DNA from 2 places in the Geobacillus sp. Manikaran-105 genome. Region 1 is predicted to be linked to the other one. Evidence: predicted binding sites of a transcription regulator. Region 1 holds the regulator's gene; the other holds the start of a gene.
The links. Region 1 encodes Rex, which represses fermentation and respiration genes when NADH is low (regulators of the CRP and FNR family bind a similar motif). Its sites were predicted from a motif close to TTGTGAAATATTTCACAA; they were not measured.

Region 1 (4,298 bases):
ACGGATCATCGCTTGAGCCAATACGGTAGCCGTTGTCGTCCCGTCCCCAGCGATGTCGTTCGTTTTGCTGGCGACTTCAGCGACCAGTTTCGCGCCCATGTTTTCAAACGGGTCTTCGAGTTCGATTTCTTTCGCAATCGTTACCCCGTCGTTCGTGATGAGCGGAGAACCGAATTTTTTCTCCAATACGACGTTGCGGCCTTTCGGACCTAATGTGACTTTCACTGCGTCTGCGAGTTTGTCCACCCCGCGCAACATCGCACGGCGCGCTTCTTCGCTGAACTTAATTTCCTTTGCCATACCCCGTTACCTCCTTATGAATTTGTTTCACTGCATGCCGTGAAAAAGGTAAGTATTCGTGTCATAAAGTTAAGGATATGTCAGTTTTCCGGAATGTTTATGTGGTGAACGCAATATATTAGCGGATGACAGCCAAAACGTCGCTTTCGCGCAAAATTAAGTATTCTTTTCCGTCGTACTTTACTTCCGTGCCGGCGTATTTCGAGAAAATGATGCGGTCGCCGACTTCAACTTCCGGCGCAACGCGTTGGCCGTTGTCAAGCACGCGGCCTGCACCGACAGCGACAACGCGACCTTCTTGCGGCTTTTCTTTCGCCGTATCCGGCAGCACGATGCCGCTAGCCGTTTTTTCTTCAGTTTCCACGACTTCAATGACAATGCGATCGCCTAATGGCTTCAACACGGGAAACAACCTCCTTAACGATAGTTTTCGCCGTTCTTATTAGCACTCATCATTATTGAGTGCTAACACACTTATAATATTAATGAACTCTTCTCCGTTTTGCAAGTAGGAAATGCAAAAAAATAACTGTTTTTCTCTCCTAAAGAAGAAAGAGCAAAAGGAGCCGGTTGTTTTGCCTCTACTCCCCATCCGCGCGGAGCCCGTTTTCATTATTTCACATTCCTCGGACTGATAAACGGCTCCGGTTAATTTTTTTTTACGGCGGTCAGGTGGGATGCGAGGATGCAGTTTTCTTACTATTTTCGCCGAACATGTGCTACAATACGGATATATTTGAAATAAAGGGGTAAAACGATTTGAAGCGCCGTTACTGGTATGTCATCATCACCTATATCGCCATGCAGCTGTCCTCCTTTGTCGGTGTGCCGCTCCTTCGCGCCCTCGGCGTCGGCCAAGGCGCGCAAACACGTCTCGAAGCAGCGAAAATTGCCTCCGGCTATTGGGCGGTCATCAGCTTTTTATTGGCTTTTGCCATCATTTTATGGCTGCTGCGCGGCGACCGCGATGAACGGACAATGCGGCGGCTGCCGCTCGCCTCGTCATGGATGTGGGCGATCTCGGGCGTCTTTTTGGCGCTTGCCGCGCAAAGCGTTGCCGCCAACATCGAATGGCGTCTATTGGGCATTGAGCCGGGCTCGGAAAACACAAGGCAAATCATCGACATCATCCGCCTGACGCCATTGCTCGTCGTCGTCACGTCGGTCATCGGCCCGGTTTTGGAGGAACTCATCTTCCGCAAAATCATTTTTGGCTCGCTTTATGAAAAATACAACTTTTGGTTGGCAGCGCTGGCCAGCTCGCTTCTGTTCGCTCTCGCCCACATGGAGCCGGAGCATTTGCTTTTGTACACATCCATGGGGATGGTGTTCGCCTTTTTATACGCCAAAACCGGACGCATTTTCGTGCCGATGTTCGCCCATGTAGCAATGAACACGTTTGTTGTTGCCGTTCAAATTTTGTTGGCTGATGAATTGGAAAACATGATGCGCCAAGCGGAACTGCCGCTGGCCATTTGGAGGATTTGGCTATGACGCGCCATCCGCGGCTGTTTTCTGTTCCGTATTTCATCTTGGGCTTCCTGTTTACGTATTTGGCGATCGAAAGCGTTCATGAAACGATTTGGAACGTCTCAACCATCGCGTTGGCGGCGCTGGCCGCTTTTGATTTCGGCACCGCCTTTCGCCTGTTCTTCACACCGAGACAATAAAACCCTCCCCATTGGGGGAGGGTTTTTGCCTGGCGCCGTATGAACCGTCCTCTTGATGCTGCCCTCAATATGGATCGCCGCTTCCTTCCTCCGCTGCTAATTGTGCCTTTCGATAGCCGATTTTGGCAACCCAGATGCTCCCCTCATACAAAAGCGTCAGTGGAATCATGACGATCACTTGCGACAACACATCCGGCGGCGTAATGGCGGCCGCTAAAATAAGCAGCGCCAAATACGCATACTTGCGGATGCGAACAAGAAGCTGCGGCGTAATAAGCCCTAAGCGGGTGAAAAACAGGACAACAATCGGCAGCTGAAACACGATGCCAAACGGCAGCACGAGCTGCAGCAAAAACTGAAAATATTCGTTAATGCCGATCATCTGTTGAATGCCGAGCCGTTCCGCCAGCTGATTCATAAACCGGACGACAAATGGAAACAAGACGAAATACGCAAAACCAACCCCGGCTAAAAATAGAATGATCGATGCTGGAATGTAGCTGAGCGTTGCTTTCCGCTCTTTTTTATACAGCCCCGGACTGACGAACGCCCAAATTTGATAGAGCAGCACCGGAGCGGTCAGTACAGCGGCAATGACAAAGGCAAACTGAAAATACACTTTAATCGGATCGGTGAGGCGGAACGCGTTCATCGTCAGCTGTTTCGCTTCCGCAGTGTGCTGCAAATACACAATGACGTCGTCGACAAAAAAGAAGCTGGCTACAAGCGCCGCAACGAAAAAGAGAAGCACGATGATCAGCCGTTTCCGCAGCTCTCCGAGGTGTTCATACACGGACATTTCTTTGTCATTCATCGTTTCCCCATCCTGCCTTGTCATCGGTCGGTTTTCGTTTCTTCGTCATCAGCGAGCCCTTTTGTGGCGTCTTTAAACTCGCGAAGCGACTGGCCGAACGACCGCCCCAACTCCGGCAGCTTTTTCGTGCCAAACAGCAACAAAATGACAAGAACGAGCAACAAATATTTCATGTGTTGTTCTCTCCTTTTTACGATGGCGATGGATAGTTTTTCAAAAAATAGACGAGCGACTGCAGCTCAATGGCTAAATCGATATGATGGACGCGAATATGGTTCGGCACGTTCAACCGCGCCGGAGTAAAGTTTAAAATGCCTTTAATTCCTTGCGCGACAAGGCGGTCGGTCAGCGCTTGAGCCGCGGCGGCCGGCACGGTTAAAATCGCGACCGGAATGTCGCCGCGAAGCCGCTCCTCCAGCTCATCGAGATGATAGACCGGCACCCCGCCGACTGTCGTTCCGACCTTCCGTTCATCGACATCAAACGCCATGACAATTTTCGTGTTGTTATTTTTCGAAAAGTTGTAGTTTAAAAAGGCGGTGCCTAAATTGCCGACGCCAAACAAGGCGACTTCGGTCACTTCGTCCTCTTCAAGCGTCTGGCGGAAAAACGACAACAAATAATTGACATTATACCCGTATCCTTTTTTGCCGAGCGCGCCAAAATACGAAAAGTCGCGGCGAATTGTCGCCGGATCGACTTTCACCGCCTCGCTCAGCTCGGCGGAGGACACGCGCTGCTTCCCTGAGGCATGTAAATTTTTCAAAAACCGATAGTATAACGGCAGACGCTTGGCAGTCGCCTGCGGGATTTTCGGTTGTTCGTTGCTCATCGTTTCATCCCCCAGCTAATCGGTTTTCCGTCGATAATGGCCGGACTTCCCGCCCGTTTTTTCGACCAAATACGTTGGACCGATCGTCATTCCTTTATCGAGCGATTTGCACATGTCGTACACAGTCAATGCGCATACCGAAGCCGCCGTCAGCGCTTCCATCTCCACTCCTGTGCTCCCTTTCGTTTTGACCGTCACGGTAATCACAAGTTTATACGCTTCCGCCTCTTTTTCCCAAGCAAAGGCAATATCGACGCCTTTTAACATAAGCGGATGGCACATCGGAATGAGATCGGCCGTTTTTTTCGCCGCCATGACCCCGGCCACCTGGGCTACCGCCAGCACATCACCTTTCTCAATGGCATTGTTCGTCATCTTTTCGTAAATCTCTTCATTGACGGTGACGCTCGTTCTCGCCACCGCTATCCTGACCGTATCTTCCTTGTGTGTAATGTCGACCATTTTCGCCCGGCCTTGTTCATTGAAATGCGTAAACGATGACAAGACAATCTCCTCCATTTATCACTATACACCATTTTTCGTTATCTGTCTTTGACCGTTTTCGCGACTTGCGTTAAACTATTCGCGAGGTGACGGACATGATCATTTTGCAAGTGAATGGACTCACGAAATATTTTGGCGCTGACCTTATTTTATCGAATATAAAACTAGAAATACAGTC
Region 2 (4,298 bases), on a different contig from region 1:
CTCGATATAAAAGTAGCCCCATTTGTCATGCATCGGCGCCGTCTCATAGCGGGCAACCACATCCATCCATTCCCGCGCCTCCTCGACCCGCTGCATATCCAATAAAGCGCGCACCAACGCAAACGCCGCCCGGGCGATCGCTTCCCTCGGCTCCTCCACCCGGCCTTCGAGCGCGGCGGTCAGGCGCGGAGTGAGCGCCTCTTCCACATCGAGCGGCCGGCGTTGATCGAGCCATTCGTCGCACAACCACGCGAGCGTCTGCAGCGTGTTGAACTTCCGGTGGGCGTACCGGGCGACAAGCCCGCTATGCCGGTACATAAGCGCGTAGTCGAACAGGCGGACAAGCGTCCGAAACGGTTCGATCTCGTCCCACGAAGCCATGAGCGGCCGCCACCAGAACAAGTCCGTATGTTGTAAATAAGGTTTGATTCTGTCAAGAGCCTCTATTATTCTCTTTTCTTGAATAAGCAACGAAATTTGTTCCATCATCATGCAACTGAAAGCTCCTTTATCATTTTCACTATCATTAGTTTAGAACAAGCCGTCGAAAACAGCCACCTATTTTTTTAGAAAAATAACGACAACAAAAATCGATGAACCCGTTTTGTTCGCCGCCTGCACTATGAAAATAGCCGCTCGGAACGCCCGTTATGTTACAAAAAAATGCCCTGCCCTAATTTGGCAGGACAAGGCCGGAAACAGAGATGTTCAATCCGCATGCTTAGCGAAAAATTCGAGCGATCGTTCGATAATGACCGGTTGATCATAGTCAAGCGTCGCCACATGATAGCTGTTTTGAAGACGGACCATTTCTTTTTGCGCCGATGGAATGCGTTGAAAAATGAGATCGGCGTTTTCTGGCGGCACGACATGGTCTTCGTTCGAGACGAAAATCAACGCCGGGCAGGCCACGCGTTCCAGCTCGCTTTTCACTTGCTCCATCAGCCTAGCCAGCTGAAGAAGCGAAGCCGTCGGCGTTTTCTCGTACGCCAGCTCTTTCACATCCGGATTTTTCAAATCCGAACCGATCGAGTCGAGATATCTTGGCAGCTCACCCCCGGCCGCCATCCCAGCGCGGATGGCCGGAATATCGATGGCCGCATTGATCAAGACGATGCCGCGGATGGACGGGTAACGTTCTGCCATGTAAAGCGTCAGCGTCCCGCCCATCGACAGCCCGGTGACAAAAATGGTTTGGCATCGTTGTTTCAGCCATCCATATCCTTCTTCGACCGAGGCGACCCAATCGTGGAACGTCGTCCGTTCCATGTCTTCGTAATGCGTTCCGTGCCCTTTTAAGCGCGGCAGGCAAACGGTATAGCCGGCTTTCGCATACGCTTCAGCGAGCGGGCGCATGCTGTGGGGCGTGCCGGTGAACCCGTGCACGAGCAGCACCCCGGCCGGCCCGTTTTCGGCATAAAACGGCTCGGCGCCCGAGAGCACCGGATATTGTTCGCTCATCTTCCTCTCCCCCTTATCTAGTCAAATCCGTTCCTCTCACTATATTCGCCGCCGCACCTCTTTTTTCCTTTTTTGATCGGACGCCGTTACCACATCGACAACCATGACCGCCACCATTCGTGAAACAAGCCGTTGACGCCAAAATAGACGAATGCGATCCAAGCGATGCCAACCAATGCTTTCTCCATCCCTTTTCCCGTCCGATAGAGCGGCACTTTCCACCGCTTGGACGAAAACGGCCAAAACAGCGGCACCCCTTGAACAGAAAAAAAGTCTTCCACAATATGAAACAAGTAGCCGAGCACGAGCCCAGCGGTAAACGGCGACGCCGAGTCGCGCCAGACGAGGGCGGCAAGCACCCCCCAGACGATGAGCGAATGCGTCATGCCGCGATGGCCGAACGCTTCTTTTACTTTCCCCGCGACGCCGAACGAACGGCGGCCGACGTATGACGACGGCTCGTCAATGTCAGGAAGAAGGCTGCCGATGACAAGCCCCGCCGTATAGGCGGCGGTAAACGGCAGCGTTGTATGCGCGGCCGCCGCCGCGCCGAGGCATAATGTGGCAATGACATGGCTGGAGTATCGCAACGAAATCCCCTCAAACTTTTATCGTTTTCCCCATTATACCACAGAAAAGAATATTCGTTCGTTTCTTTGACGGATTTGTGACAATGATGCCAAGTGTGACAAAGTTAACATCGCGTTATTGACATCATGGCTATAGTTAAAAGTACACAACGCTAATAAGGAGTGAAGCAAATGAAACGAAAACGATCTCCGCTCACCAACCGTTTCAAATATATTCGGCCGATCGAGCGCCAAGCCGACGGCCATAGCGAAACAACCTACGGCGACCGCGCCTGGGAAGATGCGTACCGTCGCCGCTGGCAGCACGACAAAGTCGTCCGCTCGACTCACGGCGTCAACTGCACGGGGTCGTGCAGCTGGAACATTTACGTCAAAAACGGCATCGTCACCTGGGAAGGACAGCAGCTCAACTATCCGTCGACCGGGCCGGATATGCCGGACTTTGAACCGCGCGGCTGCCCGCGCGGCGCGAGCTTCTCATGGTATATGTACAGCCCGCTGCGCGTCAAATACCCGTATGTCCGCGGCATCTTGCTTGACATGTGGCGCGAGGCGCTCTCCCATCATCCAAACAACCCGCTTGAGGCGTGGAAAAGCATCGTTGAAGACCGCGAAAAAGCGAAGCGCTACAAACAGGCGCGCGGGAAGGGCGGATTCGTGCGCGTCAGCTGGGATGAAGCATTGACGCTTGTCGCCGCTTCTTTATTGTATACGGTTGTGAAATACGGCCCGGACCGCAACGTCGGCTTCTCCCCGATTCCAGCCATGTCGATGGTCAGCCATGCCGCCGGATCGCGCTTCATGCAGCTGATGGGCGGGCCGATGTTAAGCTTCTATGATTGGTACGCCGACTTGCCGCCGGCGTCGCCGCAAATTTGGGGCGACCAAACGGACGTGCCGGAGTCAAGCGACTGGTACAACGCCGGCTACATCATCACCTGGGGCTCGAACGTCCCGCTCACCCGGACTCCGGACGCTCACTTTTTAGCCGAAGTGCGCTACCGCGGCACGAAAGTCGTCTCCGTCAGCCCAGATTACGCCGAGTCGACAAAATTCGCCGACGACTGGCTGTCGGTGAAGCAAGGGACGGACGGCGCCTTGGCGATGGCGATGGGACATGTTATTTTAAACGAATATTACGTCAAACGGACCGTTCCATATTTTGAACGATATGCCAAAACGTACACCGATTTTCCGTTTGTCGTCACCTTAAAACAAAACGGCGGCACATGGACGGCCGGCCGCTTCTTGTTGGCGAAAGACCTTGGCAAACAAACGAACAATGCCGAATGGAAGCCGGTCATCTATGATGAAAACACCGACTCGTTTGTCGTGCCGAATGGAACGATCGGCGCTCGCTGGGAAGACAAAGGAAAATGGAACTTGCATCTTGTTGATGAGGAAACAGAACAGCCGCTTGAGCCACGCCTGTCGTTTTTAGGGAGCGAAGATGAAGTCATCTCGATCCAGCTTCCATATTTCACCGCTGAGGGCGGAAAAACGATCGAACGCGCGGTTCCAGTGAAAAAAGTGCAAACCGTAACAGGAGACGTTTACGTCACGACCGTCTATGATTTGATTTTGGCCAACTACGGCATTGACCGCGGCATCGGCGGCACAGTCGCCCGCTCGTACGATGACGAGGTGCCATTCACGCCAGCATGGCAAGAAGCGATCACCGGCGTCGACCGCGAACTCGTCGTGAAAATCGCCCGTGAGTTTGCCGACAACGCGATCGACACAAACGGCCGGTCGATGATCATCGTCGGCGCCGGGATCAACCATTGGTTCAACTCCGATACGATTTACCGCGCCGTCTTGAACCTTGTCTTGTTCGTCGGCGCCCAAGGGGTGAATGGCGGCGGTTGGGCCCATTACGTCGGGCAGGAAAAGCTGCGGCCGGTGGAAGGATGGCAGACAATCGCCACCGCTCGCGACTGGGTCGGACCAGCGAAATTGCAAAACGGCACGTCATTCTTTTACTTTGCGACCGACCAATGGCGCTATGAAGAGCGGCCGGTCGATGAGCTCATCTCACCGCTGGCCAAAAAAGCGCGCTATTCACACCCTGGCGATTACAACGTCTTGGCCGCGCGGCTTGGCTGGCTGCCGTCGTACCCGACGTTTAACAAAAACGGCATCGAGCTGTATAACGAAGCAGTAAGCCATGGAGCCCGCACGCCGGAAGAGATCGGCGCCTACGTCGCGAAACAGCTGAAAAAGAAAGAATTGCAGTTTGCGATCGAA

Region 2: the regulator Rex is predicted to act here: its motif matches at 2,145-2,162, upstream of CV945_RS04265 (nitrate reductase subunit alpha).

What each region holds. Positions count from the first base shown of each region.
Region 1 is NZ_PIJG01000067.1:5,544-9,841, reverse strand. Features, by position in the region: gene groL (chaperonin GroEL) at 1-300, opposite strand, end outside; gene groES (co-chaperone GroES) at 419-703, opposite strand; gene CV945_RS15270 (CPBP family intramembrane glutamic endopeptidase) at 1,060-1,794, shown strand; gene CV945_RS15265 (YdiK family protein) at 1,791-1,970, shown strand; gene tatC (twin-arginine translocase subunit TatC) at 2,035-2,784, opposite strand; gene tatA (twin-arginine translocase TatA/TatE family subunit) at 2,805-2,957, opposite strand; gene CV945_RS15250 (redox-sensing transcriptional repressor Rex) at 2,975-3,616, opposite strand; gene moaC (cyclic pyranopterin monophosphate synthase MoaC) at 3,632-4,120, opposite strand; gene abc-f (ribosomal protection-like ABC-F family protein) at 4,216-4,298, shown strand, end outside.
Region 2 is NZ_PIJG01000009.1:5,234-9,531, reverse strand. Features, by position in the region: gene CV945_RS04280 (bacteriocin-processing peptidase family protein) at 1-492, opposite strand, end outside; gene CV945_RS04275 (alpha/beta hydrolase) at 709-1,461, opposite strand; gene CV945_RS04270 (metal-dependent hydrolase) at 1,548-2,051, opposite strand; gene CV945_RS04265 (nitrate reductase subunit alpha) at 2,223-4,298, shown strand, end outside.